Regions from separate parts of the Roseibium sp. SCP15 genome, predicted to be linked through region 2. Evidence: riboswitches for the same ligand, from Rfam matches in the RefSeq annotation. Region 2 holds a riboswitch; each other region holds the start of a gene.
What was found. A riboswitch is a leader RNA that binds a small molecule or an ion and turns the genes downstream of it on or off. The one in region 2 is predicted to bind thiamine pyrophosphate.

Region 1 (7,469 bases), on a different contig from region 2:
CCCCGCGGTACCGTCCTTCGAAATCGAGCGCGACAATTCTGTCCGGTGTCAGGTCTTCATAGGGAGTGCCGGAAGGCGTCACCAAAAAACCGGATTTTGTGCGTGCACTGACATTGCCCGAGGTGCCTTTGGTGAGACCAAGCCGGGGCAGGGCACGGGCGGTTTCGATGATGTCTTGGCGCAGGTCCGCCGTGTCGTCGGGAAAGGAAGCCATGTCAGGCGTCGGGCCTTCAAATCTGGAGGAAAAGGAAGCGGTCTGGTCAGGGACGCGTGACCGGCGCTTAAATGACAGTGTTCCTGTTGCCTTTTCAAGGCATTGCGCTGATAAAACGAAAATACACGCCCCAATTGCGGGGAACGTTGACAGAGGTTGAATGTCCGGACTTGCGCACAAGCTGAAGATGCTATGGCAGAACGCTGGTGCCGGTGCACGAAGGCAAAGTCGCCATCACGGTGTTCAGCAACGTGAAGCAGTGCGTGGAACAGGGCCGCGCTGGGCTGATCAGGATGCCGGTGCAGACCTGAGGATGGCGCAGCAAAGGCCGGAACAATCCCAGGATCAGGACACTCAAAGACCTTCAGTGACTCCATTCTACGTCTGGGGAACTCTGGCATTGTTGGCAATAGGGTTCGCCGTTGGCACATTTTATTGGCACCAAAAGCAGCTGGCGCTCGAACATGTCGAAGACGATCCGGCTTATGGCGACCCGCTTGTGCAGCTCGATGAAGGCGCAAAAACGGCTCTGCTCAGCCAATCGCCGGAACTGGATGCCAAACTCAAGCGCGGTTTTCTGGGCAAGCCGGATCAGCTATGCGCTGAGCTGCATGCCCTGGGGCTGGAGAATAAGGGGTGGATCAAGGCGCCATTTCAAAGAGGGCGATGGCAATGTGCGTCTGATCTGGTGCCACTCACGACACCAAGCGTCGATTTTGGTTCAACCACACTGTTTTTCCTCCTTCGTGGACCATCTGAGGAGAAGATCGACTATCTGCGTCTCAAGCTCGCGGTCGAAGACGCGCGCCAGAAGGAAATTGGTCAGGAAGCGGTCTGGCTGGTGATTGATGCGCTCGCCGCCAGATATGGCTGGACGGTTCCCGATAGCTTTCGGCAGGCAATTGCAGACTTCAGGCAGCTTGAAACGACGTACCGAGGTGTCCAGCTGTCGGTTGCACCGGAAGACCCAAACCTGACCGGAGACCCTTTGGCAAACCAGCGCCTGAACATCATCCTGAACTTCGGCGAACCGGACCTTATCCGGCCCGCCGACCGTTTTGAGGTTGCGCCGCCATTGGAAAGTGGTTGGAGCAATATGGGCGATCCTAAGGACCGGGACGGTCAGGCAGCGGAATGAACTCCGTTTCATCACCCGGTACCGTATCGAAGCGACCCTGACGCCAATCCTCCTTGGCCTGTTTGATGCGCTCCTTCGAGGAAGATACGAAATTCCACCAGATGTAACGCCTTCCGTCCATCGGTTCACCGCCCAGGACGACGAACCGTGCCGGAGCATGCGACTGGTTTTCGATCACCAGATGGTCACCCGGCTTGAAGACAAGCAACTGCGCCGGATCGAAAGCCTGTCCGGCAATCGAGATCTGTCCGGAGATGGTGTAAAGGCCACGTTCTTCCCAGCCGGCATCAAGAGGGATCTTCGCCCCGGGTTCCAACGAAATATCGGCGTAGAACATTTCCGAAGCGGTTTTCACCGGCGCTTTGTGGCCGTAAAGATCTCCGGCAATCAGCTTCACTGAAGCGCCTTTATCCGCAAACTCTGGTTGCTGTTCGGTTCCAAAGTGCTGGAAAGTCGGATCGCCTTCTTCCAGATGCTTCGGCAAGGCAACCCAGCTTTGCAGGCCAAACAGTTGCCGTGCCTCCTGCTTGCGCTCCGGGCGTTCCCGCTCCGAGTGAACAATACCTTTGCCTGCGCTCATCCAGTTCAGCGCACCTGGCGAGATTGCGATTTCCGTTCCAAGACTGTCCCGGTGATACATTTCGCCCTCAAACAGATAAGTCACCGTTGCGAGGCCGATGTGAGGATGTGGCCGAACATCGACACCTCCACCAACAAGAAGCTCCGCTGGTCCCATCTGATCGAAGAAGATGAACGGGCCGATCATGCGCCGTCGCGGTGACGGCAGAGCGCGGCGGACATGGAAACCGCCCAGGTCCGATGTCCGGGGAACGATGATCGTATCAATCGGATCGCAACTTGCAGCATTGCCCGGGATAGGGTCAGGGGTGTTCAGCCAGCTCATCTGCCTCTCCTTGCAGTCAAAAGCGCGTCTTCCGGATAGATAGGGTCGCAGGTTCGTAAGTGTCCATTGAACAGTCTGTTTCCATCTTTTCTTTCAATCAGAAGGGCGTATAACTGCGGGCCCTCAATCGCCAAAAGGTGTTTCATGAAACGCGTGATGATCGTCGGTGGCCCCGGCTCGGGCAAAAGCACGCTTGCGCACCAGCTTGGTGAGCGGACGGGCTTGCCTGTCTACAACATGGACCACATTCACTGGCTGCCGGGTTGGGTGGAAAGACCGAGACAGGAAAAGGATTCACTTACGCATCAGGTTCACATGAAGAGCGATTGGATCTTCGAAGGTGGCCATTCGAGCACTTACGCTGAAAGGGTTGACCGGGCGGACACCTTCATCTGGTTGGATGTGCCGGTCTGGTTGCGGATTTTTCGAGTTCTCAAACGCTCAATTCAATACTACGGCCAGAACCGACCCGATCTACCAGAAGGGTGTCCGGAGCGTTTCAACGGCCAAACCGTTGAGTTCGTTCATTTTATTTGGCGCACCCGGCACAGCGCACGTGCCAAGCTGCTGCGGATCTACACAGCTCCTCCGCCGCATTTGACTGTTCTGAAGTTTTCCAGTCTCAAGGAGACACGTGCTTTTCTGGATGGCTTGACGACGGAAACCTGAACACAGGGACCGGACACACGCTGAGATACCTTGACAGAAGGCGCATCCCACCGGCACAAACAGGGCTCACCCGGGGTGTCCCGTCATGGGGCTGAGATGCTGCAGGGTGCGGTTATACGCACAGCGCAGGGACCCGAAGAACCTGATCCAGGTCATGCTGGCGAAGGGATGGTGGCCCTGATGAAGCGCGAGGACCGACTGGCCGGCGCATATCGTCAAGCGCATCCCCGACAGCCTGATGTACAAGAATGCAAGGCCCTTCGCCGGTCTTGCTGGAGTGAAACGTCGTGCAAGGTGTCTCAGACGCAGGTGCGAGGATATGAGGGTCCTGATCCGAGGGGCAGGAGTTGCCGGCCTGTCGCTGGCATTCGAACTTCGCAAACGGGGTGCCGAAGTCACCTTGTTTGAGGTCGGGGAAAACTTGTCCGGCAGCGCTTCCTGGCTCGCAGGCGGCATGCTGGCGCCGTGGTGCGAGCGTGAAAATGCCGAGGAAGACGTTCTCGTTTACGGAAAAAGCTCGGTCGACTGGTGGGCGAATGCGTTGCCTGGCACGGTTTCACATCACGGAACGCTGGTGGTTGCCCCACCTCGTGACACCGCGGAACTCAATCGCTTTGCAGGGCGAACAGGTGGCTATGAGTGGCTGGACGGGGGTGGGATAACCGCACTTGAGCCTGACCTTGAGAGGAGATTTTCCAAAGGTCTGTTCTTCCCGAAAGAAGCTCACCTTGATCCACGCAGGGCTCTGGTCGAGCTTGAAGAAACAGTTTCCAGATTGGGCGTCAGAACAATATTCGGGTCAGAAGAGCCAAGTGTGGACGCGGACTTTGTCGCCAACTGCATTGGGATGGCGTCAAAGGAAAAGAACCTCAGGGCGGTACGCGGAGAAATGCTGATCCTGCACGCGCCCGAGGTCACGTTGTCCAGGCCGGTTCGAATGCTCCATCCACGCATCCCGGTCTATGTCGTCCCCCGGGAAAATAATCACTTCATGGTCGGGGCGACAATGATCGAGAGCGCCGACGACGGCCCGGTCAGCGTTCGCTCCACCATGGAGCTGCTGAACGCTGCCTACAGCCTTCATCCTGCTTTCGCTGAAGCCAAGATCATTGAGACAGGCGTTGGCGTTCGCCCGGCGTATGCCGATAATCTGCCGCGCATCAGCTTTGACGGCCGGGTTCTGAGCCTGAATGGCTTCTACCGGCACGGTTTCCTGCTGGCGCCACACTTTGCGGCGCAGGCAGCCGAAACCCTGTTCCAATCCTCCAAGGAGATAACCCTTGAAACTCATCATTAATGGCGAAGAGCAGGAGGTGACCAGTTCGACCCTCTCGGGGCTTCTGGATGAACTGGCCTACGAACACGATTTTCTCGCAACTGCACGCAACAGCGAGCTAGTTTCGGCTGAAGAGCGTGCCGGCTGCGAGCTTCTTGAAGGGGATCGGATCGAGATCCTGTCTCCCATGCAGGGAGGGTGAGGGCCATGCTTGAATTTTACGGCGAAGAGATTTCTTCCCGCTTGCTTCTGGGAACAGCGCAATATCCGTCTCCGAAGATCCTGTCAGATGCCGCAAAGCGATCTGGTGCTGAAATACTGACTGTCTCCCTTCGCCGCGAAGCTGCGGGAACCGGTGCTGGCGGCAAGTTCTGGGATCTGATCCGCGAGCTGAATGTGCGCGTGCTTCCCAACACTGCCGGGTGTCATTCTGTAAAAGAGGCCGTGACCACAGCAAAGATGGCACGGGAGCTGTTCGGAACAGATTGGATCAAACTGGAGGTAATTGGCCACCATGACAGCTTGCAACCGGATGTATTTGGTTTGGTGGAGGCTGCAGGAATTCTAAGCGAAGACGGTTTCAAGGTTTTTCCTTACACCACGGATGACATCGTTGTCGGTGAAAGGCTGCTGGAAGCAGGATGCCAGGTGTTGATGCCCTGGTGTGCACCGATCGGGTCTGCACGCGGGCCAGTCAATCCGGATGCACTTAGAGCCTATCGAGCTCATTTCCCAGGCATTCCGCTTGTTGTTGATGCAGGCCTTGGTCGCCCGTCTCACGCTGCCCAGGTCATGGAATTCGGATTTGATGCGGCTCTCTTGAATACAGCCGTCGCAAAGGCCGGTGATCCTGTTGCCATGGCGGAAGCTTTTTCAAAGGCGGTCGAGGCGGGGTATCAGGCCTTCGAAGCACAGCCACTGGAGCCGCGTGACATGGCCGTTCCCTCAACTCCCGTAATTGGCATGGCAGTATTTGAATGAAACTCGACCCGTTTTATCTGATCGTGGATAGTTCCGAGTGGATCGGTCGGCTGATCCCACTTGGCGTCAAGTTGGTGCAATTGCGCATCAAGGACAAACCGGAAGCGTTGCTCCGTAAGGAAATCGCAGCATCAAAGACAATCTGCCAAGAGCACGGTTGCCAATTGATCATCAACGATTACTGGCAGCTCGCCATTGATGAGGGCTGCGACTTTGTCCATCTCGGCCAGGAAGATCTGGCGGAGGCTGACGTTGGCGCCATCAGAAACGCGGGGATGCGCCTGGGTGTTTCAACACATGACGGCGAAGAACTGGATACAGCGCTCTCAGTTGACCCGGACTACGTGGCGCTGGGCCCGGTTTATCCGACCATTTTGAAGAAGATGAAATGGGCGCCGCAGGGCATCGAAAAGATCGGCAGGTGGAAGCAGCAGATTGGTGGTTTGCCGCTTGTGGCGATCGGTGGACTTAATCCTGAACGTCTTGAGGGCGTGTTCGAGAACGGCGCGGACAGTGCTGCCGTCGTGACGGACATCACCTTGAATCCGGATCCCGAGGCAAGGACACAAGAGTGGATTTCAGTTACGCAGAAGTGGCGTTAGAGAAACCAATCCGCTTGTATTTCTCACGAACTGAACGGCTTGATCAGGACAATCCGTGTGCAGGAAATCTTCGAGACAAAAAATGCGTTCCTAGCCGAAAATGATTTTATCGCGCGCGACTTGATCGCGGAGAAAGTCTTGTACGGCAGCGACGTGGCGCAAGGGGCGGGAGCTTTCATGGGTGACCATCCAGTAGGCCCGCCGGAGTTTGATGTCTGGCAAAACTTCAACCAATGCACTGTCTCCGCGCGCGATAAAATCGTGCAAGATGCCGATGCCTGCACCTGCGCGAACGGCTTCGGTCTGTCCAAGCGCAGAAGCGATCTCAAACCGGGCTGACCAGTTCTTTGTAAAGTCCGCGCTGTAGTTCAGGGAAGGGGAGTAGAGCAGGTCCTCAACGTAATCGATAAGATCGTGCGCGTTTAGGTCGCTGGGTGACTGTGGGGTTCCGTGTTCCTTGAGGTAATCCTTGGAAGCATAAAGACCAAGGGCATAGTCAACGAGTTTTCCTGCAACCAGGCGGCCCGTTTCCGGGCGGTCGATGGTAACGGCAATGTCGGCCTCTCTTCTTGAGAGTGAGAACGATCTGGGCACCGGAACCAGCTGCACCTTGAGACCCGGATGTTTTTCCGAGAGCTTGCCGAGCCGGGGAGCGAGATAGGCAACACCGAACCCGTCCGGCGCACCGATACGAACAGTGCCGGAAATTTCCGGCGTGTCGCCACCAAGGTCAGCTTCGGCGGCAACCGCTTCGGCCTCCATTCTTTCCGCGCGATCGAAGAACCGCGTCCCGGCCGCGGTCAGGAGACAGCCTGATGTCGATCGGTCGAACAGCCGGACGCCCAGGCTTTCTTCAAGTGCAGTCAGGCGACGCGCAACTGTTGCATGGTTCAGTCCGAGCCTCCGCGCGGCCGCAAGGATCTGTCCCGTGCGCGCGATGCTCAGGAAGATGCGGATATCATCCCAGTTCATTTCCATTCACTTCCCATGTTACTTTCCCGGCGGTCGAAGGGATCACCCGGTCACACTTGTCATTGCTTTTTGGCGGGCGAAGCTTCGCTAACAGGCACTTTCTTGGCATGGACCGCCGGATTGCATCCGGCAGTGACTTGAAATCTTGAACTCATTCAAATGCCATAACTATAAAAAATGCACAACAGATGCGGAAAACTGGATCTTGTATATTGCAAAAATAAAAGCGACAAAGATCCGGACGATAAGACGGGTCATGCGGCAGCAGGCTGACAGGCCCTGACATCACGGGAGATACTCAGATGCAGAAGATCGGTCATTTTATTAATGGCAAGCACGTCGAAGGCACCTCTGGTCGCTATGCCGACGTTTACAATCCGGCCACTGGCGAAATCCAGGCTCAGGTCGCACTTGCCAGCCAGGCTGAAATGGATGCAGCCATCGCCAACGCGGTTGAGGTACAGCCTGCCTGGGCAGCGACCAACCCGCAGCGCCGCGCCCGCGTGATGATGAAGTTTGTTGAGCTTCTCAACCGTGACATGGACAAGCTGGCCGAAGCGCTTTCCCGCGAGCACGGCAAAACCCTGCCGGACGCGAAGGGCGACGTGATCCGTGGTCTGGAAGTCGCTGAATTCTGCATCGGTGCACCGCACATGCTGAAAGGCGAGTTCACCGAAGGCGCAGGCCCGGGTATCGACATGTACTCCATGCGT
Region 2 (7,469 bases):
AGCCGGAGAAATTCCTCTGAAAGGCAAGAGTGAACCGGTAAAGCTCTACGCGCTTCTGGGTGACAGGGCGCTGAAAAACTCAAAGGAATTCAAAGAGCTGGCGACGACGCACGAACGTTTGATGGCCGCAATGAAAGAAAATCGCCTTGAGGACGCCGAAAGAGCGCTTGAAACCGCACAGATTCTCGCGCCATCCCTGATGGATTTCTACGGGCGTTTTGAGGATATCCTGTTCGATTTGAAAGCCGCTCAAAATGCAAACAGCGCCGCACAATGACGGCGCTGCTTCTCTCCCACAAATCAACGTATCAGCGAATTTCGACGGCGTAAGTGTCGACAGGAACAACTTTGCTGATCAAACCCGCCTCGGCCATAAACTCCGCAAAACGCTGATAGCGTCCTGTGTCGAGAGCTGAAGGCCGCTTTGCAAAGCGTGGCAGCGTGTCAGCCCATGCCCGTTTGTTCAGTTCGTCATTCAGGTTCGGATAGGCTTCGATAAAGGCATTCCAGGCCTCTTCCGGATGATTGGTCAGGAAAATGGTTGCAGCTTCTATGGCAGCCATGAATTTCACGAACCGTGGATCTTCGGCCTTGTCCTTGTTCACGACGTAAATAAGCTCATCGAAAATCGGCACGCCGTTTTCTTCCGGGTAGAACGCCTTGCCTTCCTTGCCTTCAATTTCGATCTGGGTCAGTTCGAAGTTGCGATAGGCACCGATCACCGCATCCACCTGACCGGACATCAGAGAAGGCGAGAGCGCGAAGTTGACGTTGATCAGTTCCACATCATCCATGGTCAGACCGACCGAGCGCAGCATCTGTCCAAGCATCGCATCTTCAAAGCCGGAGACGGAAAATCCGACCGTCTTGCCCTTGAGATCTTTCAACTCCTTGATCGGTCCGTCTTTCAACACGATGAGCGAATTGAGCGGCGTTTCCACCAGGGTACCGATCCGCGTGACCGGCAGCCCTTCTTCGATATGGGCGTGAAGCGTCGGTTGATAGGAAATCGCGATATCACCCTGACCGGCGGCCACGAGCTTGGGAGGCATTGCAGGATCGGCAGGTTCAATCAGTTCAACTTCCAGTCCCTCAGCTTCGAAAAAGCCCATGGTCTGTGCCGTGATGACGGGAGCATGATCAGGGTTGGTGAACCAGTCCAACAGAACCGTCAGTTTTTCCGCAGCCTGAGCCGGTGCACTGGCCAGCAGGCCTGCGGCAACAGTCAGGGACAGGAGTGTCTTTTTCATTCAATCCTCCAGAGTTCGGCGGTCAGTCTTCGACCTGCCAGGGAACAAGAATTCGGGTGAAGTATTCGACGGCGTAACGCATCGCCAGCACCATCAGGGCCAGCAGAATGACCGCTGCAAAAAGCAGGTCGGCGTTCCCGCGGGCATTGGCTTGAAGCATGATGAAGGCAAGCCCGCCTTTCGCTCCCGCCCACTCGCCGACCACCGCCCCGATGGGCGCGAAAACAGCGGCGACGCGGAGGCCGGAAGCAAATGCGGGCAAGGCCGCCGGCAGCCGGAACAGAAGCAACTCGCGATAACGCGGCACCCGATAAAGGCGGGCAAGGTCCGCCAGACCGGTATCAAGGCGTCGCAGGCCGTCATAGACGGTGGAGGTCACCGTGAAGAAGATCACCAGGATCGCCATGACGATCTTGGAAGACATTCCGAAACCCATCCACAGCACCAGAATCGGCGCAATGGCGAAAACCGGCAGAGCCTGAGTGACAAGGATGGTTGGCATCACCAAGCGCCCCGCAAGAGGAAACAGCCAGATGGAGATCGCAAGCAATGCGCCGCTCAAAACACCAAGAGCGAATCCCAGCACGGTCTCAAGCGCGGTGATACTGGCATGATGCAGGAGAAACCCGGCATGCTCAGGAAACGCTTGCAAGACCACGATAGGGCTCGGAAGCATGAAGGATGGCGGCTCCAATACGGCGACCAACAGTGCCCAGACACCGAGCACCGAGATCGCGCCAAGCAGGAACTTGCCCAAAATAGAAAGAAATGCCGTCACCACATCACTCCGTTCTGAATCGGAGCTGTGGGAGCAGTCAGATGGGCAGACAGGTACCGCAAATACAGGAACTGCTGCCGCAAAAGGCAAACAAGCATAGGATCTCCCGTCTTCGGACGTGCCGAAAATGACAATGGAGATCCGGGAATTGGCTAAGGATTCCGTCCCTTCGCCGGCATGACCCGGATCAGGTTCTAAGGGTTCGGCTCAACGCCATCTCAGCTCCGGAAACCGGAACACCCCTCGGACCGAGGCGGAACATGCCTTGCCTGAACGAAAAAGGCAAGTTGAGTTTTGCAGGACTGTCCTGCGACAAGCGAAGATCTGGACTTAGCCGGCCTGCCAGGCGGAAATCGCCTGTTCGACTGCGGCCGCACCCGCACTTCCCTTTTCAAGGGTCAGAATTCCGCGCTTGCCGTTTTCATAGAGCATAGGAATATCGATCCAGCCACGCTCACGCAGCAGCGCAAGATTGCGTTCCTGTTCGTTCGGCAGACTGGAAAGCGCGATCCAGAAGAAGCCCGGCGAGACCTTGACCGAAGCACCGATCAGGGCGTCTCCGCGCGCCTCCTCTGTCGGCTTCATGACAAGGCCGGGGACATTCACAACGTCACCTGCGGCAAAGCTATCTGGAAACTCGTATTTGATTTCGACAAGATGGCTTGCAGGCAGAGACGTGTCGTCGTTCGGCTTGATACGGATATCAACCTTCACGTCTCTTTCAGGAATTTCGATCGACGCATTCAGGACGGCCTGCGATTTGCCGTCGAGGTTGGTCTCTTCCTCGATGCTCCAGACAACGGCGCCCTGGGCAGCAGTACCAGCCCCCCCGGCTTCTTCACCTTCCTCATAAAGGATGGAACGCTGCACACTGCTGTCGGTATCAGCTGCCGGAGTGCCTGGCGACGTTTCTTCCGGCGCGATCGCAGCAAGGTTTCCTTCAGGCACAGCCGACGGCGCTTCAACTCCTGCGTCAGGTGTTGCGGCGTCTGATCCAGTGTCGGCACCTGAAACAATCGAAGGCTGAGTTGGCTCGGACTGAGATGGCTCGGGCTGCTGAGCCTGCGGATTGATTGTCGTGGTCGTTACTGTGCGTGCATCGGGTGCAATCAGATCATCGTCATCCAGCAGCCGATCGGTGTTTTTCGCTGGATCGTCAGCCGTCTCACTCGTTTCGGCCGGAGTTTCATCTGCAGCCGGAGGAGTTGTCGAGGCTATTGCTGTTTCTTCTGGTTCCGATTGCGTCTGCGGCTGAACAACGGCTTGTTGATCGTCTGACGACAAGAAGAAATAGGCCCCACCACCAACAACCAGAAGCGCAATCACGGCAGCGATGGCAATCGGCAGCGTTTTGTTAGAAGAAGATTTTTCCCGCAGCGCATCAGACGCGCTCGGCCTTTGACGTTTGGACCGCGCAGGCTTTTCAATCGGCGTTTCACTAGCCTTGGGCGTCGCGAATTCAGCAGCAGCTTCGGGCTTGGTAGATGTATCAGTTACCGGAGCAGGCTCGAAGATCCCATCGTCATCGGCGGACTGCGGCTCGAAGGCGGGCTCCTGCCGCGCCGGCGCATCATCCACCGGAGCACTGTCGGACGCCGGTTCAACCGCATCTTTTGCGTTCTGAACAGCCATATTCGCAGCTGTTCCAAGGGTTTCTGCCTCTGAAAGCGTTTCCTTGAGCGGTGAAGGTACACTTTCCTCTTCTGCGGGGACTTCTTCCTGGGCGGGAGCAGCTTCCTGAGCCTGGACAGGTTCTTCCTGAGGCTCTTCCGGCTGTTCCTCTGGCTCGGTTTCAGTGGCCTCAGTCTCAGAAGGATGCGGAGCCGGTGTTTCCACGGCTGGCGCAGCAGGACTTAAGCCAAGGCTTTCCCGCGCTGCCTCTGCCTCGACTTTTCTGATTGCCTCTTCCAACCGCAGCTGTTCCGCCGTGATCTCCGAGGGCGACAGCGGCGGCTCATAGGCTTTGAGCTGATTAACAATGGCGTTTCGTGCCCGGCTGTACACGCTTCTGCGGGCAGCACCGTTGCTTTCGGGCAAGGACGCGATCGTTTTCTTCAGAATAGAATAGTAATCAGCCATCTTCCTGCCTACCGGCCAACTGCTAGGATCTCATTTGCTGGCCCAAGATTTCAAAACGTTCTCAAGCTTATAGCAAGTTTTTTCAGGTCAATGCCAATTCTTCAAAAATGCTTGGCCGACACCGACCCTAACAGTAGTGTTTTCCTAACACGGATTCTTCAATTCACACGCAAATGTGTGATTCCGAATCCATGCCGGACGCATTTTGATTCGCAATGCGCCCAGCTATTTCACGATTTGAGCCTTTTAAGCGGCAGATCTCAATCCTGGAAAGGATTCTGCACAAGAATTGTGTCGTCCCGCTCCGGGCTGGTCGACAACAACGCAACCGGTGCACCGATCAATTCTTCAACGTGCCGCACATACTTGATCGCCTGCGCCGGAAGATCCGCCCAGGTGCGAGCACCTTCGGTGGATTCCTTCCAGCCCGGCAGCGACTCATAAATCGGAACGACACGCTCTTGCGCACCCTGAGATGCCGGCAGGTAATCAATCCGTTCGCCGTCCAGCTCATAACCGATGCAGATCTTGATTTCGTCCAGTCCGTCCAGAACGTCAAGCTTCGTCAGCGCAATGCCATTGATGCCGGACGTGCAGACTGTCTGGCGAACCAGAACAGCATCGAACCAGCCACAGCGGCGGCGGCGCCCTGTCACGGTTCCGAATTCATGACCGCGCGTTCCCAGGAATTCACCGACCTCGTTTTCCTGCTCGGTCGGGAACGGTCCTTCACCAACGCGGGTGGTGTAGGCCTTGGTGATACCCAGAACGTAGTCGACGGAACCCGGGCCAAGACCACAGCCCGTTGCGGCCTGACCTGCAACCGTATTGGAAGACGTCACGAACGGATAGGTACCATGGTCAATGTCCAGAAGGGCGCCCTGGGCACCCTCAAAGAGGATCCGCTTGCCTTGACGGCGCATGTCGTCCAGGAGGTACCAGACCTTGTCCATGTACGGCAGAACTTTGTCGGCGACGCTTGCGAGCTCGTCATAGATCGCCTGTGCCGAGATCTCTTCCTGCCCCAGACCACGGCGCAACGCGTTGTGATGCGTTAGCAATCGGTCGATCTTCGCCGGCAGAGTGGTCAGGTTCTTCAGGTCCATCAGACGGATGGCACGCCGGCCGACCTTGTCTTCGTAAGCAGGGCCGATTCCGCGCTTGGTGGTTCCGATGCGCGTACCCGTATTGGAGTTTTCGCGCAGGGCATCCAGCTCGCGGTGCAGGGAAAGGATAAGTGTGGCATTTTCCGCGACGCGCAGGGTTTCAGGCGTAACAACCACACCCTGGTTTCCAAGACGCTCAACCTCTTCGGCCAGCGCGTGCGGGTCCAAAACAACACCGTTGCCGATAACAGACAACTTGCCCTCACGCGCAACGCCTGACGGCAGGAGAGAAAGCTTATAGCTGATGCCGTCAATTACCAGCGTATGTCCAGCGTTGTGTCCGCCCTGGAACCTCACGATGACATCGGCTTGTTCCGACAACCAGTCGACAATCTTGCCTTTGCCCTCGTCCCCCCATTGCGAACCGACAACTACCACATTCGCCATTTAGTCTTTGCTCTCCTGAAAGCAGCTTTCCCGCACTCTCCGGGCTGGCCCTGAGTGCTAACACGACAAGCCCCGGCAACCAGACCGGGGCAAACGGCGCGGACTATAGACAGGTTTCCCTGTGCATGCGAGTCTCCGCGGGGAATTAATGCCCCCTTAACGCACTTTTTTAAGGAGCTTTATACTTCTGTATTGGGCGTTATTTGGGCGACGGTCCGTCATCACCTGTCTTTTCACCACGCGCCAGCCGATAAATCATCGGCGACGTGCGCAGAAGCCAGACAAATCGGCGCCGCTGATCGGCCGGAACGGCCTCACGGCGTGACATGCGCACGATGATGAACAGGACCAGCGCCAGATGAAGGGTTGCGGTATAGACGAAAAAGGCGGCAGGTCCGAAAATCCCCATCAGCAAAGACGCGATGAACGGGCCGATCATTGCGCCGCTCCCAAATGCCAGCATCAACCCGGCAGCAACATCGATGAATTGTCCGGGTTCGGCATGATCGTTGGCATGCGCAGCCGAGAGTGAATAAAGCGGCAGGGCAAAACCACCAAACAGGAAGACACCGAGAAACAATTCAGACTCGGTCATCGACCGGGCAATGTAGAGACACGCCAACCCTGCTCCTACGGTAAAGCCGATCAGAACAAGGCGGCGGTCCAGCCTGTCGGAAATCCAACCCGCCGGATACTGAAAAATCGCACCTGCAAGCACCCAGATCGCGATGAAGGCCGCCACTGTTTCCAAACCCAGCCCGATGGATTCGGCATAGATGGGTCCGACCATACGGAATGCACCGTTGGTAAGCCCGATGGTGAAAATACCGACCATGGCCACCGGTGAAACCCGCCAAAGCATCATCGGGTTGATGACCTTCGCCTGGGGTATGGAAGGATTGCCCTCGCGGGCCAGGGAAATCGGTACAACCGCGAAGCAGAACAGGACGGCAAGCACCATGAGGATGTCCGACCCGGAGGCTCCGAATGCCGGCAATATGAACTGCCCGCCCATGACGGCTGCCAGATCCACGATCCGGTACACGGACAGAATGCGGCCGCGCGACGTGTTTGACGCAATCGAGTTCAGCCAGCTTTCCAGAACCATCACCGTGCCGCAGGATCCGACCCCGCTCACAAATCTTGCCAGCATCCAGGGCCAGCCCGCCGGTGTGAAGGCAATCGCTATGATGGCAATCGCACTGATCGAGGCGAGCGCGGCAAACACCCGGATATGACCGGCTCTTGCGATCAGATGAGGCGTCAAAACAACCCCGGCAATCAGACCTGCAAAATAGAGAGAGCCAAGCAGACCGATGCTTGCATCCGGCAATCCTTCCGCTCTGGCCCGAACTGCGATCATGGTCATGGCAAGACCATTGGCCCCAAGCAGGCAGGCTGCTGTGATCAGCAACGGAAGGAGACGTGCAGTCAGGGATCTGCTTTGTGCGGATTGACCAGTTTCAGACATGGGGGCTTTCTTTCCGGACAGCCGGACACGGCTCTAAATCCATTACTCCTAATTTCCGGTTCGAACCAGCAGTTTCCTGAAACAGCTCCTGTGATCGGTTTTCGGGTGTCTCCATCATTTCTGGCGTGCTAGTCGACCCTTACTGCGTAACGATGAGAGTTGGATCAATGTCGCTGAGAAACTGGATCATGCTGATTGTCCTCGGCGCAATCTGGGGAGGAGCCTTCCTGTTCGCCAAGGTGGCAGTGGCGGAAATTCCTCCCTTTGTGCTGGTATTCCTGCGCGTTTCAAGCGCCTGTGCGGTTCTCCTTCTGGTGCTTCACCATCAGCGCCTTCTC
Region 3 (7,469 bases), on a different contig from region 2:
TCGGCCCCAGCCTTTTAGGGAGAAAGAACATGGACTTGGGACTCCAGGGAAAGAAGGCGATCATCTGCGCCTCAAGCCGTGGACTGGGAAAGGGCTGCGCCGAAGCTTTGGCGGAAGCCGGTTGCGACATTGTTCTGAATGGCCGGAACGAGGCTGTTCTGGCTGCCACCAAGGCAGCGCTGCAGGAGGCTCATGGGGTCAACGTCACCAGCATCGCCGCGGACGTTTCCACGAAGGAAGGTCAGGCATCCTTGCTCGCTGCATGTCCTGACCCGGACATTCTCGTCAACAACAACGGTGGTCCTCCGCGGCGCGATTATTCCGAACTTGATCGTGATGCCCTGCTGGAAGGGGCCGTGCAGAACTTTGTCACGCCGATTGAGCTCATTCAGGCCGTCGTTCCTGGCATGAAGGAGCGCGGTTTCGGCCGGATCGTCAACATAACCTCTCTCTCTGTCAAGATGCCCATAGAAGGGCTGGATCTTTCCAGTGGCGCGCGTGCCGGTCTCACCGCTTTTCTGGCTGGTGTGTGCCGTCAGCTTGCTCCGCACGGCATCACCATCAACAATCTGCTTCCGGGCAAAATGGACACCGATCGCTTGAAGGGCGGATTTGAACGCTCCGCACAGCAATCCGGAAAGAGCGTCGAGGCTGTCCGCGCGGCGCAAGCCGCCGAGATTCCGGCCCAGCGTTTCGGCAACGCCGAAGAATTTGGCCAGACCTGTGCATTTCTTTGCTCGCGGCATGCCGGATATATCACCGGTCAGAACCTGCTCATGGATGGCGGCCTCTACCCCGCAGCATTCTGATTTCATCACCTATCTGAAAATGCAAAAAGGCCGGGGCAACGCCCCGGCCTTTTTTTAACCCTCTGAAATGTAATCAGAACTTGTAGCGAAGTGACGCGGAGAAAATGTTCACATTGCTGTCGACGTCCGCTTTGTAGGTGCCAAGAGACGCATTGTAGTCCTGATGTCCCGGACCAATATCAATCTTGGTGGATTCCGGAATGAGATGAGAATACCCGATATCGAATGCCAGGTGGTCATTGAGCGCGTAGCTTGCGCCAGCTGAAAGCCACCAGCGATTGTTGTCCGGGAGGCGGGTTGAACGGATGTCCTCATCAATCGGCGAGATTTCGTAAGCAAGACCGGCGCGAAGGGTCAGCTGTTCATTGAAATCATATTCGCCGCCAAGCGAGAAAAACCAACCATCTTCATAGTTGAAGTGAAGCGTTGTTATCGTCGCTCCATTTGAATCCAGCTCTGCCCGAGGAGACTTAAGCCGGCTCCAATTGGTCCACTCGACCGTACCCAACACACGAATCTTGTCCGTGATGCTTTGCTTTGCCGAGATATTCACCATATCCGGCGTCATCATTCCAAGGCCGATAGCGTAGGTTCCAGCAGCTATGCCACTGGTTGGAACACCGCTTGGCAGGATCAGGTCTCCGTCAAGGTTGTGTCCTATCGCAGACCGGTAACCAACACCGATTTCAGTGCCTTTCCAGGGTTTGATGGTAATGCCTGCAGTCGCACCGAACGAAATATCGTCGCCCTTGATTTCGTTTGTTCTCGCCCCTCCGGAAAACGGATCAGCGGTTTTCAGGCTGACATCAATATACTGACCTTGAACGCCTGCCGCGATGGCGATCATATCATTGACTTGATAGGTTACGGTTGGATTCACATTCAAAGAAAAGACTTTTGAAGTGCGTGAATAGTATTGCCCTGCCCAGCTAAAGTCCGGCTTGGTTGTCAATCCAAATGGAGCGTTGATACCCAAACCGAACACAAGCTGGTCATTCAACCGATACGCCGCATAGGAAGCCGGTATCCAGGCATCACTGGCAATATCGCCACTTCCCGCGGTCGAACCGGGTATCGTGAATCCATTGCCTGAGAATGTTCCGTCGATGTCGGAGTAAGGCAGGATTATCGAATTGTGCGCTTCCACCGTCAGGCCTTCTCCTGCGCCCATCAGAGAAGCCGGGTTCCAGAACATCGAGGAAATTGAGTCGCTCGTTGTCCCGTATCCCGCGAAAGACATTCCTTGATAGTAGGCGCTTTGCTCACGAAGCGCGAAGCCGCCTGCATGCGCAGCACTCGCAACCATGGATAGCGCGATTGCCGAAGTCGTTATTAGAAGTGTTTTATTCTTGGCCCAGACCATGCGTTTTCTCCCGTCCCCCTCCCACCGGAGGAATCATGAACTCTGGCAACAGGATTTCCGAAGAACGCCTCCTATTTCAACTCTCTCAAAAACTAAAACTGCTTGATCAATTCATATGCTGCAACGCAAAATATTATGTAAAACTCACGGCTCTTCAGAATTCATCTCGCCAAAACCCAAAAAAACCTCGCGTTCCAGTGCTGTTTGCCACCAACTCGACTCACTCCGACTCATTTGCCCAAAAAATAGGCAGTCGACTCGTGAGTTTCCGTTTACGTAATTAATTCCTGCAACGTTGCGGCTTTGCCACACGTTTCCTAAGGGAATGTGGACATATTGTGAGACAAATCCGGGCGATTCATAGGCATTTCAGACAATCCCGAGAATAAGGCTGTCACTGGATCCAAGGCGCTATATCAATGCTTTAAATTATACTTAAAGACGATTGACCTGCCCAGGCACTGATCTTCCGGAGCTTTGGGTGCCGCTTCGCGGCACCGTCTGCGTACTTGTTGGCAGCGTTTCGGGATTTACGTCAGCGGCGGCTTGTCAGAGACTTGAATAGACCAATCGCGTTGAGCGGATGCCGCGGCGGTCTACACCGCGGCAGGCAAAGTCAGCTGCTGCCGTCACGGGCAGCCATGAAGCGTCGCATGGCAACGTCGCTCCATGGCGCCAAGCGCCGTCTGGCTGCCATGTGGCTTTCATAAATCCGTTTGCTGAGCTGATCGCGCTCGCCCGTTTCGGCCAGTACGATAGCTGCTGTTTCGCGCAACGCACTCAGCACTTCGTCCGGATAAGGTTTGACGGTCACACCATCTTCTTCCTGAAGAAGCTGGAGGCTGCCGGCATTTTGCCAATCGCTCTCCGCCAGGGCTCGTCCGTTTTCTGCCCTGCAGGCTTCCAGCACAATCGCCCGCAGCTCTTCCGGCAAGCTATCAAGCGCAACCTGATTGAAAATCGCTTCGCCGGTCCCGTTCGGTTCGTGGAAACCAGGTGAATAGTAAGATTTGGCAACCTTGTGGAAGCCCATCGCGCGGTCCGACCACGGCCCCAGAAATTCCGTCGCGTCCAGAACACCACTTTGAAGTGCCTGGAACAATTCGCCGGGTGGCAGGCTGACAGGAGTTGCCCCAAGCCGCCGCATGACCTCACCGCCAAGTCCCGGCATACGGATCTTCAGGCCCTTCAGGTCATCAAGGCCATTGATGTCCTTCTTGTACCACCCGCCCATCTGAACGCCGGTGTTCCCCGCCATTACGGGCTTCAGGCCAAAAGGGGCGTAGAGCTCATCCCAGAGAGCCTGGCCGCCCCCCTGTTCGATCCAGGCGATGTGTTCATGCGGCAACAAGCCGAAAGGAATGGCGGTGAAATAGACCGATGCTGGAATTTTGCCCTGCCAGAAAAAGGACGCAGTGTGCGCCATCTGAGCCGTGCCGGCCGCGACCGCGTCGAATACACCGAGTGCAGGCACCAGTTCTCCAGCCGAATAAAGCCGTATCCGGAAACGGCCAGCGGTCATTCTGGCCACCTGATCGACAATCCGCTGTGCTGTGACACCCGGTCCAGGCAGGTTCTTGGGCCAAGATGTCACCATTTTCCACTCGACTGTCGCCTTTTCCTCCGCGATCGCCGGAGCAGCCAGTGCGGCGCCCCCCGCTGCGACTGAGCCCCCAAGTAACGCCCGACGGGTGACGGGATTTTTTGACAGGCAAGACTTGTCTGACATGTCACATGCTCCAGAAGCGGTAAAAATGATGAACAGGGCCGTGGCCGGCACCAATCTCGAGCTGGTCAGCCGCCGAAATGGCAGCATGGATATAGGCCTTGGCCGCTCTCATTGCGCTTTCCAGATCGCTGCCTTTGGCGAGTTCGGCTGCGATTGCCGACGAAAGCGTACATCCGGTACCATGGGTGTTGTTTGTCTGGATGCGCTCTGCATGCAACCAGATGGCATTGCCGGCCGCATCGAAAAACAGATCCGCACTCTCTTCACCGGTTCCATGCCCTCCCTTGAGCAGAACCGACTTGCAACCGAGCCTCAGAAGATCCTCTGCTTGTGAGAGCATCTCCGTTTCATTGGCCGCAACCTCCGTTTCGAGCATCCTGGCGGCTTCATGCAGGTTTGGCGTTATGACATCGGCGAGCGGCACGAGAACGGAAATCAGGCTGGACACGGCACTGTCGGCCAGCAACGGATCACCGGACGCTGCCACCATCACCGGATCCAGCACCACCGGGCCAGTTGTGTGTGCCTCCAGTCCGCCTGCAACCGCCTCGATTATCTCGACGCTGGAGAGCATACCGATCTTGGTGGCATTGACGTTCAGGTCCGAATAGACCGCATCCATCTGGGCACGTACGAAAGCGGGCGGGACATCTTGAATGGCACTCACACCAAGAGTGTTTTGCGCCGTGAGAGCGGTCAGCACACTGGCACCGTAAACACCATTTGCCGAAAACGACTTGAGATCAGCCTGTATTCCGGCCCCGCCGCCGGAATCGGATCCTGCTATGGTCACCGCGATGGCGGTCATGTGTCTCTCCATTTTTGAATGAGAAAAGGAACTCAGGCCGTTTTCAGCCGCATTTCGATATCGTTCGCCGTGATGGAATAAAGGGCATCGAGCAGTTCCGGCACCAGACTTCCCGGCCCTCCGGCACGACTTGCGGCCAGTTCTCCGGCGATATTGAAGACCGACAGCCCGCACGCCGCGGCCAGGGCGGTGTCTGCCTCTACACAGGCAAAGGCAGCAAGCACGGCTCCACCGGCGCACCCTGTCGCCGTTACGCGCGCCATCAGAGGATGACCGTTGCGCAGGCGGAAATCTTCTCCCAGGCTCTCGATCTTGTCCTCAACTCCCGTCACCGCCAGCACGGTGCCAGCTGAAATCACGGCATCGGCTTCGGACCTTTGCGGAAAAAGGGCAACCATTTCCGCTTCGTTCAGGCGCAACAGGTCCGGCTGGAAGGCCATCAGCTCCCTTGCAAACGCGCAACGCACTCCAGACCGGTTCACGAACACCGGGTCGATACTGACAGGGCGCCCTGCTGCCTTCGCCGCCTTGATGGCGACCGGAATGGCTTCCCGACGGCTTTCATCCAGCGTACCGAGATTGATGAGCAGAGCATCCGCGCTTTCGGCGAAACCTGCGACTTCGTCCTTGGCGATGGTCATGGAAGGCACGGCGCCAAGCGCCAGCAAAGTGTTGGCCGTAAAGGTTTGTGCAACGGCATTGGTGATCGCGTGGATGCGCGGTGACTTCTGCCGCACCCTCATCAACAGGTCAAAGACAGTTTCCGGCGAAAGGTTCTGTGTGGAAGCTGCAACGGTCAGGTTCATGCGTCTCCTCCGAGTGGCTCCGGCTGCAAACCGGAAGTTTGATCAGGAGAGAGAGCTGTGAATGCCCTGGCAATCTGCATCTCAAATCCCTCCGCCGGCATCACCCGGATCAGGTTCAAGGAGTTGGCCGTACGCCTCTCAGCCCGATCCAGGATCGCCGGGCACCCCCATGAGATAACAGCACTGCTACCAAGGCGAACCCGTCATTGCAAGACCGTGCGATGGTCGCAGGCTGCATCAACGATTGACTGCGGACAACAGATAGGCGATGTCCTTGGGCACCATTCCGCAACGATTTCATTTCCGGAGCATCGCATGACCCCGTTTTTCGTTATGATCAAATGCCAGTTGGGCAAGACCTATCAGGTTGCCAACGCGATCGCCGACGCGGAAATTGCCTCGGAAGTCTATTCCACCAGTGGCGACTACGACCTTCTGGTGAAGTTCTACGTCGATAACGACGCCGATATCGGCCACTTCGTAAACGAGAAGGTTCACCCGATCGACGGCATTCAGGACACCAAGACGATCATTACCTTTAAGGCTTTCTGATTTTTCGCCTGACGCATTCTCCTGATCTGGAGACAATGGAGGCCATCATGCATTTTTTGAAAATTTCAGCCCTGGTCATGGGCTTGGGCACATTTTCCCTTGCCTCGGCTCCGCCGGCAAGCGCACAAGGCATGCCGCCCGAGCAGATCAAGCAGATACTGGATGTGACCAAGGCAAGCTGGGTTTCCTTTCGTGACTGGGAAGGCCAGCAGCTGATCTACTTCACCCATCTGGAAGCCTGGAAATGCGGGATCGACTATGTCTTTTACGGACTGAATGATGGCCCTCTGGACCAGATGTGGGAACTGGACGCATGCGATCCGGACAACCCCAACGCGGTTCTGAAGGAAAAGCCCTATATCGAACTGCCCGCAGGCTCGACGAATTCCATCAGCGTACAGCTGGTCTTTCCCGACGGCTCCAAGAGCGCCGTCGAGACATTCCACTACAAACCGTAGAAGAACCGCTGGGCTCCTCCCTGGCCTGTCCTAACTGAAGAAGCCGTTACGGATGTTCTCTACGGTCATGATTTCGATGGCGAAGACGCGCGGCGCGCCTTGGTGCGGTCGAGACCGAGCCGGTGTTCGCGGTAGATGACGAACACTCCCGCGGCGATCACGATCAGGGCTCCGATCACCACTTCCGGGACAGGAATTTCGGAAAACACCAGCCAGCCCACCAGGATCGCCCACAGCATGTTGACGTAGTCAAACGGGGCGATGGTGGAAGCGTCGGCAAACCGGTAGCTCTGTGTCAGAAGGATCTGGCCGACACCACCTGCAAGTCCGATCAGAACCAGCAGGCCTGCCGTTGAGAGATCCGGGACCACCCAGCTGTGTCCCGGAAGGACATATCCGAGCGGCAGGGTAAGCAGCGAAAGCACCGTGGAGGCGCCGGCAAACCAGGTCACGATCGTTGACGTGCGCTCGGTTTCGCACAATTTGCGAACGGTGATCATGGCAAGGGCAGCGAACCCGGCCCCCAACGCCCCCGCCAGTGCGCCGAGTGTTGCAGTGCTGTCCAGCTGGCCCTCACCCAAATGCGGCGACAGAACCACCAGAATGCCCAGGAACCCTACCCCAACGGCGCTCCAGCGATAAATTCTGACCTGTTCGCCAAGCAGAAAGAACGCCAGCACGACCACAATCAGCGGCGTCGCAAAGCCGATGGCCGTCGCGTCCGGTAGCGGCAGCAAATAAAGCGCGGTGAATGAGCAGACCATGGCTGAAAGACCGACGGTCGCCCGTGTCAGGTGTCCCTTTGGGTTGCGGGTCTTGAAGGCCAAACCGAGCTCTCCACGCAGAGCAACCATGAGAAGAACTGGAAACAGACCGAAGAAGTTACGTGCAAACACCAGCTGCCCGATCGGTACGGTCTCCGCGGCGATCTTGAGCGCAGTGGC
Region 4 (7,469 bases), on a different contig from region 2:
TCGATGGCGCTGTTAGCACTCGCCTTTGTGGAGTGCTAAGAAGCTGCGGGAGGGATCCCTCCCGTGCAAGTCAACCCATTTATCATGTCTCGCGCGCTGCCAATTGCGTGGGGCGCGCTCATGAGAGGAAACAGTCTTATGGCATTTCGTCCACTGCACGACCGTGTCGTAGTTCGCCGCGTCGGCTCTGAAGAGAAGACCGCCGGTGGCATCATCATTCCGGACACCGCGAAGGAAAAGCCGCAGGAAGGCGAGATCATCGCTGTCGGCACCGGCGCTCGCAAAGACAACGGCGAGATCGTAGCTCTCGACGTTAAGGCAGGCGACCGCGTCCTGTTCGGCAAGTGGTCCGGCACCGAAGTCAAAATCGACGGTGAAGACCTCCTGATCATGAAGGAATCCGACATCATGGGCGTGATCGCTTAATCACAGCGAACCGCTTCTGATCTCAATATCATTCCAATTTAAGTGAGACGACTACATGTCTGCTAAAGAAGTAAAATTCTCCTCCGACGCCCGTGAGCGCATGCTCAAAGGCGTGGACACCCTCGCAAATGCCGTCAAGGTAACCCTCGGCCCGAAAGGCCGTAACGTTGTTCTCGACAAGGCTTTCGGCGCACCGCGCATCACCAAAGACGGTGTTTCCGTTGCCAAGGAAATCGAACTGGAAGACAAGTTCGAAAACATGGGCGCACAGATGGTGCGTGAAGTGGCTTCCAAGACCAACGACATCGCTGGCGACGGCACCACCACTGCTACCGTTCTGGCTCAGGCTATCGTCAAGGAAGGCGCCAAGGCTGTTGCTGCCGGCATGAACCCGATGGACCTGAAGCGCGGCGTTGATCTTGCTGCTGCTGAAGCTGTCAAGTCTCTGGAAGCTGCTTCCAAGACCATCACCACTTCTGAAGAAGTTGCACAGGTCGGCACCATCTCCGCCAACGGCGACGTGCAGGTTGGCCAGGACATTGCCGAAGCAATGCAGAAAGTTGGCAACGAAGGCGTCATCACCGTCGAAGAAGCCAAGTCTCTGGAAACCGAGCTGGAAGTCGTCGAAGGCATGCAGTTCGACCGCGGCTACCTGTCTCCTTACTTCGTCACCAACGCTGACAAGATGCTGGCTGACCTGGAAAAGCCGTACATCCTGCTGCACGAGAAGAAACTCTCCAACCTGCAGGCCATGCTGCCGATCCTGGAAGCTGTTGTTCAGTCTTCCCGCCCGCTGCTCATCATCGCTGAAGATGTTGAAGGCGAAGCACTGGCAACTCTCGTTGTCAACAAGCTGCGCGGCGGCCTGAAAATTGCTGCTGTCAAGGCTCCGGGCTTCGGCGATCGTCGTAAGGCAATGCTCGAAGACATCGCTATCCTGACCGGTGGCACCGTGATCTCCGAAGACCTCGGCATCAAGCTGGAAAACGTGACCCTCGACATGCTCGGCACTGCCGAGAAAGTCGCGATCACCAAGGAAACCACCACCATCGTTGACGGTGCCGGTTCCAAGGAAGACATCGACGGCCGCGTTGGTCAGATCAAGGCGCAGATCGAAGAAACCACTTCCGATTACGACCGTGAGAAGCTCCAGGAGCGCCTGGCCAAGCTTGCTGGCGGTGTTGCAGTTATCCGCGTTGGCGGTGCAACCGAAATCGAAGTGAAAGAGAAAAAAGATCGCGTTGACGATGCTCTGAACGCAACCCGCGCTGCTGTTGAAGAAGGCATCGTATCGGGTGGCGGCACTGCTCTGCTGCGTGCGAAGAAAGCTGTCTCTGCTCTGTCTTCCGACAACTCCGACATTGAAGCCGGCATCAAGATCGTCCTGCGCGCTCTGGAAGCTCCGATCCGTCAGATTGTTGAAAACGCTGGTGTCGAAGGCTCCATCGTTGTCGGCAAGATCCAGGAAAACGACGACGACACCTTCGGCTTCAACGCTCAGACCGAAGAATTCGTCAACATGATCGAAGCTGGCATCATCGACCCGACCAAGGTTGTTCGTACTGCTCTGCAAGACGCAGCTTCCGTCGCCGGTCTCTTGATCACCACCGAAGCCATGGTTGCCGAGCTGCCGAAGAAAGACGCAGCACCGGCAATGCCGGGCGGCGACATGGGCGGCATGGGCGGCATGGGCTTCTAAGAAGCCCAAAGCTCACAAGCTTTATGGAAAGGGCGGCCCTCGGGTCGCCCTTTTTGTGTTTGTCGCCATCTGTTTAGCTCGCCTTGACTTGGGAAACAGAAGGCGACTTCGGCGACTAGGAAGTCCAGAACTCGAAGATAGGCGCACTAGGCAGTTTTCAGGCAGTTCCACTTACATGTCTTCGCTAGAAATCTGAGCCTCTGCGATACCAGTGAACAAAAACATGCCCGTGCAAAGTGGCTAGCACTCCGTATTTACCGAACTGCAATCACCATGAAATTCGAACACCAGAAACAAACATAATTATCAGACATGCGGTGACTGACAGAAAGCCAACCGAAATTGCTTCAACCCACTCGCGCAGCAAATTGTTTTCTTTGATCAATGAATCGTACCGGCCTGCAGAAAACCCCGTCATTGTCGGCTCTGATACCCAGCCCTCCAAAGAAAAACCAAAGTCTACTGGTGTGACTCCTGATTGTTCATGGCGAGTGCCTTGAGCGATTACCGGAATTTGTTTACGTGTGGTGTTTTCGAAAAAGAATACATTTCCCGCAGCATGGTGCGGAACATCAAAGATGTAACTGGTGTAAGAAAGGCTCAGCAGAATTGAAGCGATCAGAAGAAATCGGCTTCTGGATAATCCACTCTTCATATGCTCTCTCGGCGCTTCTCATTATTGAACAAATGCAACTTATTCAACGCTAGATAGCAGTGAGCCTCAAATCTTGCCACTGCGCAACCCTTGAGGACTCTTTTGTTCGTGCGCCTGAGTAATTGCCGATTAGAGCTAATCAAACCTGTTGTACTCGTTCTCATTTCCAGATAATCACGGCCTTACCTCGGGGTGCGTGAGGTTTTCGCGCTGAGATGCCATTCTGGCAAACCCGTTGAACCTGAACCGGCTAGAACCGGCGGAGGGAAAGGTAGCGGTTTCATCCATCCTTGCCCTCTCGCCGCAATGGAGGATGATATGAAACATCTGCTCTTTGCTGCGGGACTTTTGTGCGCAACATCGGCTGTTGCCGCCGATAAACCCCAGCTGACCGTCTACACCTATGACAGCTTCGTTTCCGACTGGGGGCCGGGCCCACAGGTCAAGGAAGCCTTTGAAGCCGTCTGCAATTGCGAGCTGAACCTTGTCGGCGTCGAGGACGGCGCTGCCCTTCTGTCCCGCATCCGGCTGGAGGGTGAAAACTCAGACGCAGACATCGTGCTTGGCCTGGACACCAATCTGATTGCCGCCACCAAGCAAACCGGTCTCTTCGCGCCTCATTCCATCAATGCGGAGTTTTCACTGCCGATCGAATGGAACGACGAAACCTTCGTGCCTTACGACTGGGGCTATTTCGCTTTCGTTCATAACAAGGACGCTGCTGTTCCCGGCAATTTCCGCGATCTGGCAGCAAGCGACACCAAGATCCTCATTCAGGACCCGCGCTCTTCAACTCCGGGGCTTGGCCTGCTGCTGTGGGTCAAGTCAGTTTATGGCGACGAGGCTCCGGAAATCTGGGAAGGTCTGTCGGACAATATCGTCACGGTCACCAAAGGCTGGTCAGAGGCTTACGGACTTTTTCTCGAAGGTGAAGCGGACATGGTGCTCAGCTACACCACTTCCCCCGCCTACCACCTGATTGCCGAAGACGATGCCAGCAAGGCTGCCGCCGCCTTTGACGAAGGTCACTACATGCAGGTCGAAGTTGCTGCAAAATTGGCAGGCACCGACCAACCGGAGCTCGCCGACCAGTTCCTGGAGTTCATGACTTCCGACACGTTCCAGTCGATCATTCCGACCACGAACTGGATGTATCCTGCGATCACTCCGGAGGGTGGACTGCCAAAGGGCTTCGAAACGCTGCACACTCCGGAAAAGTCCCTGCTCCTCGGAGCTGATGAAGCCGCCAAGATGCGGAAGGAAGCGTTGGCGGAATGGCTGGGCGCGCTCAGCCAGTAAATCCGTTCCCGGGGATCGCGGCGGCGGCTGTTGTCGCCGCGCTGATCCTGGGCACCTTGGCAGCAATCGCGCTGCGTGCGGAAGCCGGGCAAGGATTTGGCCCGGCTGACTGGGCAGCGCTGCGCTTCACGCTTACGCAGGCGGTGTTGTCCGCCCTGATCAGTGCCGGACTGGCGATCCCTGTTGCCCGCGCGCTGGCGAGACGGCGGTTCCCCGGCAGAAGTGTGCTGATCGCACTGCTGGGTGCCCCCTTCATCCTTCCCGTTATCGTAGCCATTATCGGTCTGCTCCAGGTTTTCGGGCGCGCAGGATGGATTTCTGACGCATTGGGCTTCTTCGGACTGCCACCGATCCGCATTTACGGATTGCACGGTGTTGTCCTGGCTCATGTCTTTTTCAACCTGCCTTTGGCCACGCGACTGATCCTTCAGGGGTGGCAGGAAATTCCCTCGGAACGGTTTCGACTGGCTGCGCAACTGGGGTGTCATGGCAGTTCAATGTTCAGGCTCATCGAGCTGCCAATGCTGGCGAGGATCCTGCCTGGCGTTCTGGCCGTGATTTTCGCTATCTGTCTGACCAGCTTTGCAGTTGCACTCACCCTGGGTGGCGGCCCCCGGGCCACGACGATCGAACTCGCGATCTATCAGGCATTCACCTATGACTTTGATCTGAGCCGGGCCGCGATGCTGTCAGCCTTGCAACTCGTCCTGACGACTGCCGCCGCCTATGCCGCGCTCAAACTCTCTCGAGGTGACGGCTTTGGCGCCGGCCTTGACCGTGCCGTTCGCCGCTGGGACGGCGGGAAGCCAATTGCCGACACACTCTGGATTGCGCTTGCTGCAATTTTTCTACTCCTGCCGTTGGTATCGGTGGTGATCTCTGGGCTCACTGGACTTGTCTCATTGCCGTTGGTCGTCGTCCAGGCGGCCATGACCTCGCTTGCAGTCGCGACAATGAGCACCGCGGTCCTTTTGCTGATGGCGCTGCCCATGGCAGCGACCATCGCCACCGGGCGATACGGATGGGTTGATATCAGCGGCATTCTTGGGCTTGCGGCCTCGCCCCTGGTTATCGGCACGGGATTGTTCATCGTGCTTCGGCCGCTGGTTGATCCGACCTCGCTTGCATTGCCGGTTACCGCTCTTGTGAATGCAGTGATGGCACTGCCCTTCGCGCTTCGCATCCTTGTTCCGGCCGCGCGCGATGCCGTCCAGCGTCATGGTCGGCTCGCTCTTTCTCTGAACATGGAGGGCAGAATGTTCTTTGCCCGGATCCTAATCCCCCGTATGCGCCCTCAAATCGGATTTGCCGCCGGGCTCGCAGCGGCTCTTTCGATGGGCGACCTCGGCGTTATCACCTTTTTTGCCAATGCGGAGACAGCAACCTTGCCGCTGCAGATCTATCGCCTGATGGGGGCCTACCAGATGCAGGCGGCTGCAGGTGGGGCGTTGCTACTGCTGGTTTTGTCCATGACCGTTTTCTGGCTCCTGGACCGCGGAGGACGCTGGCATGCTGAAGCTTGACGAATGCAGTATCACCAACGGCGGTTTCACCCTGAAAGCAAACATGGCGATAAAGGCCGGGAACCGTGTCGCGATCATTGGCCCATCGGGGGCAGGCAAATCGACACTTCTGGAAGCAGTTGCAGGTTTCCGTGATCTCGTTCGCGGTGATATTTTCTGGCGGCGGACGAACATCACCACCCTTTCTCCGGGCAAGCGTCCGATTGCCATGCTTTTTCAGGACGGTAATCTCTTCCCTCATCTGACCGCAGAACAGAATGTCGCCCTTGGACTGCGGCCCAGCGGGAAACTGTCTGTGGACGAGCGAAGCCAGGTGCAGGCTGCCCTGGCGCGCGTCGGCCTGACCGGCATGGGAACACGCAGGCCCTCAGAGCTCTCCGGCGGGCAGCAAAGCCGTGCGGCGCTTGCCCGCGTTCTGGTGCAGAAACGGGACTTGTTGTTGCTGGACGAACCTTTCGCCGCCCTGGGTCCTGCCCTGAAAACTGAAATGCTGGATCTGGTTTCAGCCCTTGCTGTTGAAACCGGCACGACGCTTTTGATGGTCAGCCATGCGCCCGAAGACGCCCGCCGGATCGCGGATCGGACGGTGTTGGTGGCGGATGGTATCGCACATCCGCCTGTGCCCACATCCGAGCTCTTCGAGAACCCGCCCCCTGCCCTTCGCGATTATCTCGGTTGAAACTCGTCTTACGGTCAGAACGGTTTGACGCGCGTGTGCGAACCGCCTCGCAGAATCAGATCGGCTCCCTTAGGAAAATACCAGGACCATGAAACCTGCGCCTAAAGCCAGGCACAGCGGCGCGTAGTACCGTTTGTCGAGCGTCTTGAACGGCTCTTCAGCCTGCATGCGAGAGAAGTACGGCGTATAGCTCAAGATACCTCTTCCTAAAAAAATCAGTCCAATTCCTGCAAGCGACAAACTCAGAATTGTTGGAAGCAGCCCGGACGGCAGAACAGTCGCGACTGGATTGTTCAGAATGCCTGCAGACAAAAGCGGCAAGATCGCCGCAATCGCAATCAGCCCAGCAACCAGAACGGTCAATGTTCTACCGGGCATTTGCCTCATGCCCTTTGCCCCGACCACCATACGCACAAGGGATGCTTCGTCCCGCGCCGGCCAAAGTCCTCCAAAGCCCCAATAGAGATGCAAAGCCGAAATCCCGGCCAAAACAAGAAAAAGAACACTTGCAACTGACGTGACCACTTGAACCTCCGACGACAACCATACGGTACCGTATGTTGACTTGCTTGCGCTTGTCAATACGCCACCGTATGGTCGCAACATAATGCAGGACCAAAAGACACCATTATCGGCCATCGACTGGATCCAGGCGGCTTTCAGGGCGCTGGCCAAGGGCGGGCCGCAGGCGATCCGTGCCGAGGCAATTGCCCGCGACCTGAAGGTCAGCAAGGGATCGTTCTACTGGCACTTCAAGGACGTCCCTGCTCTGAAGAAGGCAATGCTGGACCACTGGCAGCGCAAGGCGACTGAAGCAATCATCCAGTTGGTCGACAATTCCGGCGAAAACTCAGCTGGAAGGCTTTACCTTCTGGTGGAAGTGGCAACGAATACCGACACGTCTGCCTATGGCGGTGTGAATGTAGAGGCTGCGATCCGGGACTGGGGCCGATACGATGAGCACGCATATGAAGCCGTCAAGACAGTCGACGAGAAGAGATTGCACTATGTGACGGAGCTTTTTTCAAGTTGCAGCGTTCCAGAACCGCAATGCAAACGCTTCTCCAGGCTGCTTTATAGCAGCCTGATCGGCCTGGAAGCCCTGAGCGGAAACACGAAAGCAGATCGCAAAGACGATCTCCTCCAACTCTTGGACGTGCTGCTTGGCGGCAACAAAGCGGCCAGTTA

Region 1: another riboswitch for thiamine pyrophosphate. It lies ahead of thiO (glycine oxidase ThiO); the one in region 2 lies ahead of ABLO27_RS21015 (ABC transporter permease).
Region 3: another riboswitch for thiamine pyrophosphate. It lies ahead of ABLO27_RS16225 (hydroxyethylthiazole kinase); the one in region 2 lies ahead of ABLO27_RS21015 (ABC transporter permease).
Region 4: another riboswitch for thiamine pyrophosphate. It lies ahead of thiB (thiamine ABC transporter substrate binding subunit); the one in region 2 lies ahead of ABLO27_RS21015 (ABC transporter permease).

What each region holds. Positions count from the first base shown of each region.
Region 1 covers NZ_JBDZYI010000001.1:743,076-750,544, forward strand. Annotated here, with positions in the region: gene ABLO27_RS03395 (class II aldolase/adducin family protein) at 1-214, opposite strand, end outside; gene ABLO27_RS03400 (DUF6030 family protein) at 375-1,352, shown strand; gene ABLO27_RS03405 (pirin family protein) at 1,321-2,256, opposite strand; gene ABLO27_RS03410 (DNA topology modulation protein FlaR) at 2,401-2,925, shown strand; TPP riboswitch at 2,987-3,112, shown strand; gene thiO (glycine oxidase ThiO) at 3,245-4,222, shown strand; gene thiS (sulfur carrier protein ThiS) at 4,206-4,403, shown strand; gene ABLO27_RS03425 (thiazole synthase) at 4,409-5,182, shown strand; gene ABLO27_RS03430 (thiamine phosphate synthase) at 5,179-5,784, shown strand; gene ABLO27_RS03435 (LysR family transcriptional regulator) at 5,875-6,756, opposite strand; gene ABLO27_RS03440 (CoA-acylating methylmalonate-semialdehyde dehydrogenase) at 7,059-7,469, shown strand, end outside.
Region 2 covers NZ_JBDZYI010000004.1:237,535-245,003, reverse strand. Annotated here, with positions in the region: gene ABLO27_RS21025 (CHASE2 domain-containing protein) at 1-277, shown strand, start outside; gene ABLO27_RS21020 (ABC transporter substrate-binding protein) at 309-1,250, opposite strand; gene ABLO27_RS21015 (ABC transporter permease) at 1,273-2,028, opposite strand; TPP riboswitch at 2,176-2,282, opposite strand; gene ABLO27_RS21010 (hypothetical protein) at 2,359-4,107, opposite strand; gene ABLO27_RS21005 (adenylosuccinate synthase) at 4,368-5,660, opposite strand; gene ABLO27_RS21000 (MFS transporter) at 5,860-7,131, opposite strand; gene ABLO27_RS20995 (DMT family transporter) at 7,299-7,469, shown strand, end outside.
Region 3 covers NZ_JBDZYI010000003.1:506,649-514,117, forward strand. Annotated here, with positions in the region: gene ABLO27_RS16205 (SDR family oxidoreductase) at 30-809, shown strand; gene ABLO27_RS16210 (OmpP1/FadL family transporter) at 883-2,172, opposite strand; gene ABLO27_RS16215 (TRAP transporter substrate-binding protein) at 2,789-3,901, opposite strand; gene thiD (bifunctional hydroxymethylpyrimidine kinase/phosphomethylpyrimidine kinase) at 3,903-4,709, opposite strand; gene ABLO27_RS16225 (hydroxyethylthiazole kinase) at 4,742-5,515, opposite strand; TPP riboswitch at 5,584-5,694, opposite strand; gene ABLO27_RS16230 (Lrp/AsnC ligand binding domain-containing protein) at 5,831-6,067, shown strand; gene ABLO27_RS16235 (hypothetical protein) at 6,115-6,525, shown strand; gene ABLO27_RS16240 (DMT family transporter) at 6,591-7,469, opposite strand, start outside.
Region 4 covers NZ_JBDZYI010000002.1:430,182-437,650, forward strand. Annotated here, with positions in the region: gene groES (co-chaperone GroES) at 139-426, shown strand; gene groL (chaperonin GroEL) at 482-2,125, shown strand; gene ABLO27_RS09380 (hypothetical protein) at 2,394-2,780, opposite strand; TPP riboswitch at 2,959-3,066, shown strand; gene thiB (thiamine ABC transporter substrate binding subunit) at 3,099-4,079, shown strand; gene ABLO27_RS09390 (thiamine/thiamine pyrophosphate ABC transporter permease ThiP) at 4,055-5,602, shown strand; gene ABLO27_RS09395 (ATP-binding cassette domain-containing protein) at 5,589-6,281, shown strand; gene ABLO27_RS09400 (DUF3995 domain-containing protein) at 6,351-6,806, opposite strand; gene ABLO27_RS09405 (TetR/AcrR family transcriptional regulator) at 6,889-7,469, shown strand, end outside.